Regions from separate parts of the Colwellia sp. MB3u-8 genome, predicted to be linked through region 2. Evidence: riboswitches for the same ligand, from Rfam matches in the RefSeq annotation. Region 2 holds a riboswitch; the other holds the start of a gene.
The links. Region 2 has a riboswitch for thiamine pyrophosphate ahead of H4J54_RS02675 (TonB-dependent receptor). Riboswitches for the same ligand answer to the same signal wherever they lie in the genome.
Positions count from the first base shown of each region.

Region 1: it holds a riboswitch for thiamine pyrophosphate, as region 2 does, so the genes downstream of both, thiC (phosphomethylpyrimidine synthase ThiC) here and H4J54_RS02675 (TonB-dependent receptor) in region 2, are expected to answer to the same signal.

Region 1 covers NZ_JACGVA010000058.1:446,933-454,489, forward strand. Annotated here, with positions in the region: gene H4J54_RS06700 (sigma 54-interacting transcriptional regulator) at 1-202, shown strand, start outside; gene H4J54_RS06705 (FKBP-type peptidyl-prolyl cis-trans isomerase) at 479-952, opposite strand; gene H4J54_RS06710 (pseudouridine synthase) at 1,038-1,748, opposite strand; gene H4J54_RS06715 (mechanosensitive ion channel family protein) at 1,768-2,661, opposite strand; TPP riboswitch at 3,098-3,196, shown strand; gene thiC (phosphomethylpyrimidine synthase ThiC) at 3,292-5,250, shown strand; gene H4J54_RS06725 (FAD-dependent oxidoreductase) at 5,269-6,450, shown strand; gene H4J54_RS06730 (sulfur carrier protein ThiS) at 6,527-6,745, shown strand; gene H4J54_RS06735 (thiazole synthase) at 6,749-7,552, shown strand; gene thiE (thiamine phosphate synthase) at 7,552-7,557, shown strand, end outside.
Region 2 covers NZ_JACGVA010000037.1:69,209-76,765, forward strand. Annotated here, with positions in the region: gene add (adenosine deaminase) at 1-487, opposite strand, end outside; gene aroG (3-deoxy-7-phosphoheptulonate synthase AroG) at 717-1,772, shown strand; gene H4J54_RS02670 (HIT domain-containing protein) at 2,038-2,406, shown strand; TPP riboswitch at 2,545-2,659, shown strand; gene H4J54_RS02675 (TonB-dependent receptor) at 2,796-4,889, shown strand; gene H4J54_RS02680 (hypothetical protein) at 5,041-5,307, shown strand; gene pnuC (nicotinamide riboside transporter PnuC) at 5,307-5,981, shown strand; gene H4J54_RS02690 (phosphotransferase) at 6,062-7,141, shown strand; gene H4J54_RS02695 (sensor histidine kinase) at 7,227-7,557, shown strand, end outside.

The sequences.
Region 1 (7,557 bases), on a different contig from region 2:
TGCACTGCGCGATAACACCAAGATTTTACCCTCGTTTGTCCAAGCCAGAGATAAATTTGAACGCGATTACCTTGCCAAGCTGTTAAAAATTACGGCCGGGAATGTTTCAAAAGCAGCAAAAATAGCGCAAAGAAATCGCACCGAATTTTATAAATTGCTTAATCGCCACCATCTTTCAGCAGAGGCCTTTAGGGAAGAATAGACTAAGCCACTTGAGAATACAGCATTCGCTGCTATGAAGTAGTCTGGGTAGCTAGATGTAAGCGTTTGCTATAAAACCTTAAGTAAAACCGAGAGTAAGGCAAATAAAGCGCCATGACAAGCCGTTGTTGGTTGCTATCAAGTTAAGCGTTAATCAAAAACTAACTCAAGCCAATAACCACTATTTTAATATCGCGTTGCCAACAGTCTTAACAAGCGGTTAAAACTGTTTTTGTTATTTAATATCAGTCAGTGAATCGGGGGGTAGTTAAGTGTTTTACTCAATAGCCAGTAATTCAACATCAAAAATCAATAATGAGCCGGGCGGAATTTTACCTGCCGCACTATTACCATAACCTAGCTCTGCCGGTATAAATAAACGGGTTTTCTCACCTACTACCATTAGCTGTAAACCTTCTGTCCAGCCTTTAATCACTTGATTTAAGCCAAAACTAATCGGTTCATTTCTTTCAACTGAACTGTCGAAAACTGTGCCATCAAGTAAAGTGCCGTGATAATGCACCTTTACTTTTGTGCTTGCCATGGGATGAACGTCACCCTGTCCTGGGGTTAATACCTGATACTGCAAGCCAGAAGCTGTTTCAATCACGCCGGCGACTTGTTTATTATTTTCTAAAAACTCTGCCGCTAGCACAGCATTAACTTTTGCCACTTCACGATTAGCATTATTGCGTACAAAGAAGCTGACGATTAAGGCCAGTACAATAATTAGCATAATATACTTAAACATTCTTATTCCTTATTATTATTTTTTATGGTTTTTTGCATTGTTTGTTGTGATTGTCCGCCTTAATATTTAGGCATTAAAGAGCGTATTATTTATTAATATTATTAACCTCGAGCGCGGTTAGCTTTCTGCTTAACCCAACAGCTAAGCGCTGATCAAGTTGCAAATTGCCAATAGAAGATCGGTGCAAAGCCATCACTGGGTTGCGAAAACGACCAAACATGCGCTTAATTTGGTGGTAACGTCCTTCAATAATCTCAACTTGTGCCAAATAGTCGGATATTATAGTTAATTTTGCAGGCTGAGTCGTAATGTCCTCAAACGCAAAATACATACCTTCGGCAAAAGCGGCTATATATTCAGCGGTAAGTTTATTTTGCAAGGTCACTATATAACGTTTAGTTATTTTTTTCTCAGGCAAAGTTAAGCGTTCTGACCAACGGCTATCATTGGTCATTAGCAGCAAACCCGAAGTATTAAGATCAAGTCGGCCAACAATATGCAGTTCATTTTTAAACGGATATTCAAGTAAATCAAGCACTGTTTTATGTTTTGTATCGCGGGTTGCACTAACAACACCCACCGGCTTATTCAGCATAAGATAATAGGCACAATTAGCTTGGATCACTTTACCGTCCAAGGTGATATGGCTAAAGGTATCAATAATTTCATCAATATCATGAGCGACTACATCATTGATCAATACTCTATTTTGCGCCAATATTAGTCGCACACTTTTGCGATTCACCTGACAATATTGTGCCAAAAATCGATCTAGCCTAGCCTTATTTAACGCCATAATAAAGCCGGCATAAAAATCAACCCAGATCCTTAATAAGATGAACATCGCGTTGCGGGAATGGAATTTTAATATTGGCTTTATCTAACGCTAAATAAATTTCTTTATTCGCTTTATATTTAGCACTGTATAAATTTTCTGTTGGGGTCCACAAGCGCACCGCAATGTTAATAGCACTATCAGCAAAAGCATCAATACCAATCAAAGGCTTACGGGCTTTACTGACAATATCTAACTGTCCAATCACTTCTTCAAGCAAGGCCACCACCGCTAACGGGTTTTCGCTATAATCAATGCCAACACTTAACTCTAACAACGAGTCATGGCTTGAATTATGTAATATTTCACCCACAATATGTTTATTCGGAATGGTAATTTCTACATTGTCTTCATCTGACAAAATCGTGTATGCCAGTAAAACTTCTTTAACTAGCCCAGTAACACCACGCACCGTAATCGTATCACCCACCACAAAAGGACGAATAATAATAATATTAAAACCGGCCGCATAGTTCGCTAGCAAGCCTTGCAGAGCTAAACCAGCACCTAATGAAATAGCACCTATAGCGGCAATAAATGGCGTAACACTAATGCCTAATTTACCTAAAGAAATGATGGTTATCATCACTACAATTAACATTTTACTGGTGTTAGCTAAAAAGCGACTCAGGGTGACATCAAGCTTATGTCGCTCACATAATTTCAGCACGACAGTCGCTATTTTACCCGCAAAAATGTAACCCATAATGAAGATGATAAACGCACCAATTAATTGAAAACTGTAATTGGTGAAAAACTCAACAATGATATTGTAAATACGACCCACTTGATCAATTTCATCTTTAAGTAAGTTGACCGGGTCTAAGGTTTTAGTTATCTGCTCTGTTGCGCTTGAGCTGCTAGATTCAGCCATAAATTAATTCCATATAGTGTACGTTACTCAGTTTGTCTATATTACGACAATTTACCGCTACATTTGCATTATTATTAGGAATTAATACGTAAAGTTAAACCTTGTGCTAACTTTTGCTAACCTGATCACTTAAGTCTGTACTCACCACCCCAAACCTTCGTACTGCTGATTAAAAAATTCTAGCACTGATGGATAGTCAAAATAAAATAAGCTTTTAAAATGAAAAAACGCCGGTAAAAATGATAACTCAAAATCTTGATCAAACAAAATAAGCCGTTGTTTTTTCATGCAATTAATGTCTATTTTTTAATGGAAATCAATATACTTAACACATTAAATAACTACAGCAAAAAATAAAAAATAATATAAGGCTTGATTGTCATTAAAAGTTCAAGCTAGAATAAATTACGTTTAAGCGCACTAAAAGCTTAAACGTATTGACTTGTCGGAGTGCCAAAGGGCTGAGATCGCGAAAGCGGGATCCGTAGAACCTGATTAGATTAACATCTGCGAAGGGAACAAGTGAGCAGAGTCAACAGCGCACGTAAGTTTTTGCTAATAAACCTGCTCCTCGTTACTACCCCATAAAGCTCCGCCTAACTTTTATTTAATAAAAACAGGTGAGAGAACATGAGTTCAATTTCAAGACGTAAACGTCGAAACCAAGCAGCGCAATTTTTAAAGAAAGTTGCCGATCAATCCTTTCCAAACTCTAATAAAGTTTATGTTCCGGGTAAAATACACGATATTCGTGTTGGCATGCGCGAAATAACCTTGTCTGATACTTTAATTAATGGCAATACAGACCAACCTAGCTATGAAAAAAATCCACCCTTGTGTGTTTATGACACTTCTGGCTTTTATACCGATAACTCAGTGGTTATTGATGTACACAAAGGTATTCCTCGCGTACGTGACAGCTGGATTGACTCGCGTGACGATGTCGAGTTTCTGCAAAAAAAAACATCTATCTACAGCCAACAGCGAGGAACAGACGAAGGCCTTGATCATATTCGCTTTGAACATTTACCCAAAGTACGTAAAGCCAAGAAAGGTAAAAATGTCACCCAAATGCATTATGCCCGCCAAGGCATTATCACGCCTGAAATGGAATATGTTGCCATTCGTGAGAATATGAAACGCCAAGAAGTTAAAAGCGAGATACTGCTGCAACAACATCAAGGACAAGCATTTGGTGCCAGCATTCCTGAACAAATTACCCCTGAGTTTGTACGTGATGAAGTGGCTAGAGGTCGAGCCATTATTCCAGTCAACATTAACCATCCCGAAGTTGAACCTATGATCATCGGCCGAAATTTTTTGATCAAAGTCAACGCGAATATTGGTAACTCAGCGGTAAGTTCTTCTATTGAAGAAGAAGTAGAAAAACTGGTTTGGTCAACCAAATGGGGAGCCGATACTGTGATGGACTTATCAACCGGTCGTTATATTCACGAAACCCGAGAATGGATTATTCGCAATTCTCCTGTGCCCATTGGCACAGTACCGATTTATCAAGCTTTAGAAAAGGTTAACGGCATTGCCGAAAACCTGACTTGGGAAATATTTCGCGATACCTTAATTGAACAAGCAGAGCAAGGTGTTGATTACTTTACTATTCATGCGGGTGTATTACTGCGTTATGTACCGTTGACCGCCAAACGAGTTACCGGCATTGTTTCTCGCGGTGGCTCGATTATGGCGAAATGGTGTTTAGCCCATCATCAAGAGAATTTTCTTTACAGCCATTTTGAAGATATTTGTCAGATTTTAAAAACTTATGACGTTTCATTTTCACTAGGCGATGGCTTACGTCCTGGTTCGATTGCCGATGCTAACGATGAAGCACAGTTTGCTGAATTACGCACCTTGGGCGAGCTAACAAAAATAGCATGGCAACATGACGTACAAACCATTGTTGAAGGTCCTGGCCATGTACCCATGCATATGATCAAGCAAAATATGACGGAACAACTTAAGCATTGTGGCGAAGCACCTTTTTATACCTTAGGCCCGCTAACCACAGATATTGCCCCCGGTTATGATCACATTACCTCCGGCATTGGTGCCGCTAATATTGGCTGGTATGGTTGTGCCATGCTTTGTTATGTTACCCCGAAAGAACACTTAGGCTTACCCAATAAAGAAGATGTTAAAGAAGGTTTGATGACCTATAAAATCGCCGCGCATGCTGGCGACTTAGCAAAGGGTCACCCAGGTGCGCAAATTCGTGACAATGCCATGTCAAAAGCCCGTTTTGAGTTTCGTTGGTATGATCAATTTAATATTGGCTTAGATCCTGAAAAAGCCCGTACTTACCACGATGAAGCCTTGCCACAAGCGTCAGGCAAAGTCGCACACTTTTGTTCCATGTGTGGCCCTAAATTTTGTTCAATGAAAATATCGCAAGAAGTTCGAGATTATGCCGCTAATTTAAGCGATACGGACAATAGCGAACAGCCTATTAAAATTAAACTACTTGATGAAACCATCAGTATTTCAAGTCAAGGAATGGCTGAAAAATCAGCTGAGTTTAAGGCCAACGGCAGCGAGCTCTATCAGCCTGTTGCCAAGCCAGTAAACAATTAGCAGCCGAGTCGTTTAATTATGTCAACCATCGCTATTATTGGCGCCGGCCTGATGGGTCGCTTGCTAGCCTTGTCGTTAAATCGACAAGGCTACAAGGTGACGCTATTTGATAAAGACCAAAAAAATGGCCAGCAAAGTGCCGCTTATGCTGCCGCTGGTTTATTAACACCGCTTGGCGAAGCCATGCACAGCCCAGCCAACATTGTAGCTATGGGTTTTGCCGCCTTACCTTTGTGGCCAAAACTGCTGAACACCCTGTCAGGCTATAGCTTTTTTCAACAAACGGGTTCGCTAGTGGTAAGTCATGAACACGACATCGCTGACTATCAAAAATTGACACGTTTTTTAGCGAATAGTTATCCAAACCATGCTCAACAACAGCTCAACAGACAACAACTTTTGGCGCTTGAGCCAGAGCTTGCCGGTAAATTTTCGCAAGCGCTATATTTGCCCGAAGAAGGTCAAATTGGTAATCGAAAGCTACTACTCGCTTTACATCAACAGCTAAGCGATGAAAATGTTGAGTGGCGCAGTGAGTCTGAAGTTATTGGCATTAAAACCCATAGTTTTAATGCCGGCTGTGAGATTAACTTTCGAGCTTGTGGTCATCACCCTAATAGCCAATGGCAGTCGTTTGATCTTGGAATTGATTGTCGCGGTATTGGCGCGAAAACCTCAACCAAGGCAAACGATAAACACAAGGCTGAACTTGATGACTTACGTGCTGTTCGCGGTGAACTTTTTCAACTTTTTGCTCCTGAAGTTAACATCTTCAGGCCCGTTAGACTGATGCATCCACGCTATCAGCTTTATATTGCGCCAAAAGGTAAAGGCCATTATGTCGTTGGGGCAACAGAAATTGAAAGTGACGATACCGCCGCCATGACCGTACGTTCAGCACTGGAACTACTCAGCGCGGCCTATAGTGTTCATCCCGGTTTTGCTGAAGCCAATATCCGCCAACATGTTAGCCAACTTCGCCCCGCATTTAGCGATAATCAACCGAAAATAATTTCACATAACGCTTTGATTCAAGTCAATGGTTTATACCGTCATGGCTTTTTAATTGCCCCTGTCGTGCTGGCCCAAGTGTTAGCGCATGTTGGCAACCTAATGCAACACCAGCAAAAATCAGTCGAACATTATCAATACTCTCATTGGCTGCCTATTAGTATTTCCCCAGACGGCATTAACCATTAAAAGCCTAGGTAATAGTGGTTGAGTGATCATTGAGTTAAGCATGAGTTAAACATTAAGATAATAATTGAGATGATAAATGAACATATATATTAATGGTAACGCCTTTGAACTCCTTAATGCTGCAGAGCCACACAGCATAGATAAGGTGCTAGCCAAAATATTACCCTTAAGTCAGCAACAACAAAGCTTTGCCTTGGCACTTAATGGTGATTTTGTCGGCCAAGCAGATTACTGCAATACACACGTTAGCAGTAACGACAGCATTGATCTGCTATTTCCTATTGTGGGAGGATAACGCATGTCGCTAAGCATTTATGGTCAACCGATAGCTAGTCGTTTGCTCATTGGCACCGCACTTTACTCGTCGCCAGCCGTAATGAAACAAGCCATTTTAGCGAGTGGATCACAAGTGGTGACCTTGTCACTAAAACGACAAAATCCATTGGCCCAGTCCGGTGAGAAAATTTGGCGCTACATTCAAGCTAGCATTAAGCAAAACCAAGGTTTTTTACTACCGAATACCGCCGGTTGTAAAAGTGCTAAAGAAGCCATAACCTTAGCAAGAATGAGTCGAGAGTTGTTCCAAACAGACTGGATAAAACTTGAAGTTATTGGCGATGATTACAATCTACAGCCAGATCCAATCGAGCTGCTCATTGCCAGCGAGCAACTGCTTGCAGAAGGTTTTAAAGTTTTACCCTATTGCACCGACGACTTAGTTGTTTGCCAACGTTTATACGAGTTAGGTTGTCAAGTAATCATGCCATGGGCCTCTCCCATCGGTACCGGTAAGGGCTTAATGAATCCTTATAACTTGGCGAGTATTCGTCAACGATTACCTAACGCGACATTGATACTTGATGCCGGTATTGGTAAACCTTCAGATGCCTGTATTGCCATGGAAATGGGCTTTGATGGCGTGTTACTTAATAGCGCGATTGCTCTTGCTGATAATCCAGCACTGATGGCCAAATCCTTCGCCGCAGCAATCGCTGCTGGAGAATCCGCTTATATTGCTGGCACTATGCCCGAGCGCCAAACGGCTCACGCTAGCACGCCAACATTAGACCGCCCTTTTTGGCATCACCCAGAGCATACTTAATGACA
Region 2 (7,557 bases):
AATGTTGCTTATGAGTAAGTAGGGCGTCTAACTCTGCTTGGCACTTTTCTACACCAAAGGTTCGACTCAAAATACCAATCAGGTTAATTTTTACGTCATATATTTTACATGCTGCGTTAACGCCATCAATAACCGCGGCAACAACATCAGCAACCACAAGGTTATTATTCATGGCCATGTAATAGGGTGAGAAACGTAATTCTGCATAATGAATACCCGCGTTAAAGGCATCTTCAACGTTTTCAAACGCTATGCGCTTACAGTCATCTAAGGTTTTAAGCACAGCAACGCCCCAATCAAGTTTACTGAGAAAAGCTAATAAATCGCTTTCACTACCTTGTACTTGCACATGTGGAATAAAGGCTTCAAAGTCAGTTTCAGGCAAAACGATGTGATGTTGTTGTGCTAATGCCCAAATGGTTTTAGGGCGGATATTACCGTCTAAATGTCGGTGTAAATCAATTAATGGTAGCTGAGAATGCGTCATAGTTATTGGCAACCTAGATGAATATGTTTGATGAAAAATACGACCAGAGTTTTCTACAATAAGCGTATTTATCTTGCTCTGATGTAAGATGATTTTATTATACCGTCTTTTTCGTATTTTATGTTGCTATTAGCGTGATAACACTGATAAATTAACCAAGAGGCTAATCATCTAGGTGTCTAGACGTAAATATTGAGTAGCAATTATTCGCAGTATAAAGAGACAAAATATGTTTGAGCAAACCGACGACGTTCGTATTAATAACATCAAAGAACTTTTACCTCCTATCGCATTACTTGAGCGATTTCCTTCATCAGAACAAGCAACAAAGTCGGTTTTTACTGGCAGAAAAGCCATAAGTGACATTTTTAATAATCAAGATGATCGTTTGCTTGTGGTTATCGGGCCATGTTCGATACATGATCCCAAAGCGGCCTTGGAATATGGTGAGCGCTTAGTTAAATTGCGTGAAAAATATCAAGACACGCTAGAAATTGTTATGCGAGTTTACTTTGAAAAGCCAAGAACTACTGTCGGCTGGAAAGGACTTATCAACGACCCTTATATGGACAATAGCTTTCAACTTAACGATGGTTTGCGTATTGGCCGTAAGTTACTGCTTGATTTAAATAACTTAGGCTTACCTACCGCCGGTGAGTTTTTAGATATGATCACCCCACAATATATGGCTGATTTTATGTGTTGGGGTGCCATTGGCGCACGCACGACAGAAAGCCAAGTTCATCGTGAATTAGCCTCAGGTTTATCATGCCCAGTTGGCTTTAAAAATGGTACCGATGGTACGATTAAAGTGGCTATTGATGCTATTGGCGCTGCGAGTGCTTCACATCATTTCCTTTCGGTAACTAAATATGGCCATTCTGCCATTGTTGAAACAGCAGGTAATGAAGATTGTCATATCATTTTACGTGGTGGTAGAAGCACAAACTTTGATGCTGATAGTGTTAAATCGGTTACCGAACAACTTGATAAGTCAGGTTTAAATACCAATATCATGATTGACTTTAGTCATGCTAACAGTAGTAAAAAGTTTGAAAATCAAATGTTAGTTTGTCGTGACGTTTGCCAACAAATGACTGCCGGTAATAAACAAATTTTTGGTGTGATGGTAGAAAGCCATTTAGTTGAAGGTCGTCAAGACTTAGCGCTGGGTGAAACAGGCACGTATGGCCAAAGCATCACAGATGCATGTATTGGCTGGCAAGATACTGAAATTTTGCTCGCTGAACTTGATCAAGCCGTTATTCAGCGCCGCGCACTGTAGTCATGTTAATCAGCAATAGATAACAGAAAAATAAAAAATATAAAAATAGGCTATTAATCGCGCCAGTCAGTTAATTCCTGACTGGCGTTTTTCGTTATAGCCAATTGATGACGTTAATTGCCAATCAGTGATAGTGAATTAACTCAGTTAATTAAAGCCAAAGAATTTAACATGCTGATGACATATAGCCTTGTCATCAGCGTGTTTATCGTTAAACTATAAATGATCAAGATCTAAAAATTCATAAGTATAAAGAGGGTAAACCATGGTTGATAACAACACAGCAGAAGAAACTATATTTTCAAAAATTATTCGCCAAGAAATTCCCGCACCATTACTTTTTCAAGATGATCTTGTGTCGGCGTTTCGTGATATTACTCCGCAAGCTAAAAGTCATATTTTAATTGTACCTAATAAGCTCATTCCAACAGTTAATGATATTGAAGTAGAAGATGAGCTAACTATTGGTCGTATGTTTACTGTTGCGAAGAAACTGGCACAAGCAGAGGGAATAGCAGAAGACGGTTATCGTTTGATCATGAATTGTAATCAACACGCTGGCCAAGAGGTTTATCACATTCATCTGCATTTAGTGGGGGGAGAACCGTTAGGGAGAATGTTAAACCCTAAGTAAATTAATTATTTGAATAAGTATGTTATGCGATAAAGCTCATGACTTATTACCCCTAGTTCAAGTTAAGATAAGGCAATATAAAGTTTTTGTTTATTTAGATTTTACGCTGTACTTTTAAATAAATATTGTTAGTATGCATATCGAACCAAGGGGTGCCTGAAAATTGTTTACGATTTTAATGGCTGAGATGCGAAGCGAACCCTTAGAACCTGAACCGGATAGTACCGGCGTAGGAATGGTTAAGCTAATCGCATTACCGTTATGTAACTTTATATTTTTTAGGCATTACTCGCTTGCTAACTATAATGCTACAGATTAAACCGAGTAGCTACCTCACTTCCCCATGCCGGATCCCATAACGTATTCCTAATCGAATTTATGAGATCATAATGACATTTACAAAATCACCTATTACTTTAGCTATTTTAACCAGCATGGTTGCTTCTACAACTTTTGCCGCTGACAGCCCTATTAATACGGCAGAGCAAACAATAGAAGTTATTACCATAGACGGCGACTTCCGCTCTACGTCACTACAAAAAACCGCCAGTTCTTTATCTGTTATCGCTAGCGATGAAATTAGCGCGCGTAATGCACAGAACTTAGAAGAAATAATTGCTCGAACACCCAATGTTAATTTCTCTAGTGGCACACAGCGCGCTAGGTATTATCAAATACGTGGTATTGGTGAGCGTAGCCAATTCAAAGAACCGATTAATCCCTCTGTGGGTTTAGTGATCGACGGTATAGACTTTTCTAGTATCGGCAGCATAGCGTCAACTTTCGATGTTGAACAAGTTGAAGTTTATCGTGGTCCTCAAGGTACACGCTTTGGTGCTAATGCTATGGCCGGCATGATAAATATCACTTCAAGTGCGCCTACCGATGTCTTTGAAGGTAAAGTAAGACTATCTGCTGGAAATTATGACAGTTATAGCGCTGGTTTGGTTTTATCCGGTCCAGCCACTGAAAAGGTAAACTACCGTTTAGCGGTTGAACAGTACCGTAGTGATGGTTTTATCATTAATGACTTTTTACATCGTGATGACACTAACAACCGTGATGAATTAACCATGCGTGGTAAGTTAGCTATTGCGATAAGCAAAAATTTAACCCTTGATATAACTACATTTATTGCGGATTTTGACAATGGCTATGATGCCTTTTCACTGGATAATACACGTCATACCTTATCAGACCAACCCGGTTTTGATCGCCAAGATACCAAAGCGTTAGCGACTAAATTTACCTATCAAGGCGTTAGCGATTTTACGCTGGAGACTATCATCAGCTATGCTGACTCAGCATTAGACTACGGCTATGATGAAGATTGGGCCTATGTGGGTATTCGTCCGGCTTGGGAATATAGCTCAGAAGATCATTATTTTCGTGATAAAACATCAGCGACATTTGAGCTAAGAGCGCTTTCAGAGCAAGGAGGTGAAATTTTTAATGGCAGTACCGCTTGGGTAACAGGCATATACTTCAAGCAAGAAAAAGAAGATTTATTACGTCAATATACCTATTTGTCTAGTGATTTTAGCTCGTCTTTTGATAGCGATAACATGGCGGCATTCATACAATTTGATAGCCAACTGACTCAGCAGTTAAGTCTAACAACCGGTTTAAGGTTAGAGCGCAGAAACGCAGATTATACCGATTCAGAGCAACTGAGTTTTGATCCAAGCGATACCATGGTCGGTGGTAAAGTGGTGTTGTCGTATCAAGCGGATAAAAATAATTTATTCTATGGCTCAGTGAATCGTGGTTACAAGGCCGGAGGTGCCAACACTGAGGGCAGTTTACCTACTGAACTTCGTGAGTTCACGGCTGAGTATTTGTGGAATTACGAATTAGGCTATAAAGTCAGTTTATTGGATAATCAAGCCTATGTTCGAAGCGCCGTATTTTACATGGACAGGGACGATATGCAGGTGCGCACGTCATTTTTACAAGAACGTGAAGATGGCAGTACCGACTTTGTTTCATATTTAGGTAATGCGGCAACCGGTACCAATTTAGGTCTTGAACTAGAGGCAGGGTGGCAGATCAGCCCTGAACTTGAAATTTATGGCGCTGTTGGATTGTTAGATACCCAATACAATGGTTTTATTGATGCTGACGGCCATGATAAATCAGGTGACGAACAAGCACATGCCCCTAGCTACCAATTTAATCTTGGTTTGAATTATCAATTATCAGATCACTTACGGGTGAATATTTCTGTTGACGGTAAAGACGAATTTTTATTCTCTGATAGTCATAATGAAAAATCTGCAGCAATTGAAGTGGTTAATATGTCAATGAGTTATGCAAAAGATGACTGGCAAGTGAAGGTCTGGGCGCGTAATTTGTTTGATGAAAGTTATGCTACGCGTGGTTTCTATTTTGGCAATGACCCAAGAGACGAATATAGCGCAAAAGCCTATTATCAATTAGCTGAGCCGGCGGTATTTGGTGCAACATTTGATTATAATTTCTAAGAAAATAGAGGTAAATACTTGTGCTTAGCAACTTGCCTCTATCTGTTAGGTCTTAGCAAATAGTTTACATATCAATGAATGGTGTAGCCTATTAGATAAAGTGTTTAATAGGCTACAACGCGGTACTGGTCAAATAAGAAGAAAGTTATTTATGAAAATATCAATTGAAATTAGTTTATACCCGTTAGCGGAAGAAAAATTTAAAACAGAAATCTGGGCGTTTATTAAACGTTTACGCTTAGTTCCAGGACTCAAGGTAGTGACCAACGGTATGAGTACACAAGTATTTGGCGATTATGACTTAGCCACGGCGCATGTGATGGCAGAAATTAAACATGTACATCAAACGCTAAATGCTGCGGTATTTATTTGCAAGTTTATCGGTGGCGATCGCTCTGTTGTAGAAGCCGAAACATAATGGCGAATGCAATCAGTGCAACCAGTGAAATTTTTACTTACTTCACCACCTTGCCCTTATTAGAGTTGATCGCGGTGGTCGCATCATTACTGTATGTGGTTTTAGCGGCAAAAGGTAGTATTTGGTGCTGGCCTGCTGCCATATTAAGTACTGTGTTATATACGGTTATTTTTTATGATGTTTATCTTTGGATGGACAGCTTGCTGCAGTTATATTATTTATTGATGGCTGTGTATGGTTGGTTTTGCTGGCATAAAAATACCCCCTCAAACACCCTTACTGATTTGAATAGGCTTTTGTATAGCCAATGGACCTTACAGCGCCATAGCCGTATTATTGTGCTTTTAACGCTTGTGTCGTTAGTTTTAGGTTGGGTAATGGCGACTTATACCCCAGCACATTTTCCATATCTTGATAGTGCCACCACGGTTTTTGCGGTGTTTGCTACTTATCTAATTACCCAAAAGGTATTAGAGAATTGGTTATATTTTATTGTGATTGATCTAGTATCGATTTATCTCTATGTTGAAAAGGGCTTGATCCCAACAGCAGCACTCTTTGGCAGTTTCGTGATCTTAGCGGCTTATGGTTACTGGCAATGGCGCAAACAATATAAACTGCAATTTAACCCAGAGCACAATAACCTGTGCATCAATAATTCTGTTGCAGGCTAACTTGTCAGATAAAAAGTCGGAGACAGGGCTAAAGGATTGTCTGATAGAATCTAGAGTTGTGGTAACTTGTAGGAAGCATTTTGACATTTGATCAAGCAATAATAGACCAGCAGCAACAATCGCTAGCACTAAAATTAAGCCATCTACCTTGTTTTAATCTCAAGGTAGATCATATCAGTGTTATTAATGCAGGATTAAGCCAGCCTTGTTTTCAAGTTAGCCATGAAAATAAAATCTATTTTGCCAAGTATTTAATCGTTGATAGTATAGAACCTTTAGCGAGCCAACTCGCGGCCAGAGCTGGAATTTCTCCTAAGCTAATATATGTTGGACAAAACTGGTTAATTACTGAGTTTATAGCAGGTCAGGACCTAGATAACGGCAAGCAGAGTGAAGAAGAAAAGTTAGCCGTCACAATAGCGCTATTGGCGCGCTGTCATAACATTGCTCCGTCGAGTACGAGTAGTAAGAGCGAAAGTAGTCACAGCAATCATCAAAACTTAACACAAAAAATATCACTAACCGATGATTTGCTATCAAAACAGTCTTACTTACCGAGTCTGGATATATCCGCCACTATTGAGCAATTATTGCAAAATATAGTACTTAGCTCTACTCAATATCAGGCGCTAAAATCCTTAGTCAATGTCTTTCAACAAAACTTGGCCGACACTCATAAAATAGTGCAGCACACCAGCCACGTTTTTTGCCATGGTGACGCTAATTACAGCAATATTATAGCGTTGAAAAATGAGACTAAAAACCCAGGAAATTTATATAAAATAATTGATTTTGAATGTGCATGTATCGCACCAATAGAATATGACCTTGGGATGCTAATGGCGGTTAATAGCATTGATAGCAGTAAAGTTGAAATGATTACATCGCGCTATCAGCAAGCATTAACTCGCTTAAATCAGCAACGAAAATTAACAAAAATTATCGACAATTTAACAGAGAGTACACAGGAAAACAGTAATACCTCGCCACTACTAGTTACGTGTTACTTTGATTTTTCAATTTTAATCAATAGCTTATGGTATTTAACTCAATATCAGGGCCGTAAGCTAATAAAGTACAAAATATTGTCAATAAAGCAATTAATGTTACTGGCAATTAGGCATCCAGAGGTAAATAGGCTCTTAGATGAAATGAGATAAGGCGTACAAATCTTAAGACTAGTGGTAGTGCTAGCGTCGTGTGCTTAGCGCATAATTGCACTAACCCCACTTACTGGTGTCTTGTGTGAATTGGAAAGAATTTGTAGAAAATAGAAATCGCTTATTTTGGTTGGTTCATACAGCTGGCTGGTGTGGTTTTGCCTTAGTACATTACTTAGGTTCATTACTGCACGATTTACGCGATATTTTTCTGATTATTATCTTATTGAATGCCTATGCCGGTTGGTTATTTACGGTGCCGTTAAGGTATATTTATCGTCGTGTTTGGAATTTCACACCGTTAAAAATCGCCATCGTGGTGATATTAACCTCTTATTGTACCGGCGTATTATGGCAAGTGGTAAAAAATATTAATTATTGGGAAATATACAAGCACGGCTATCGCCCTGATTTTT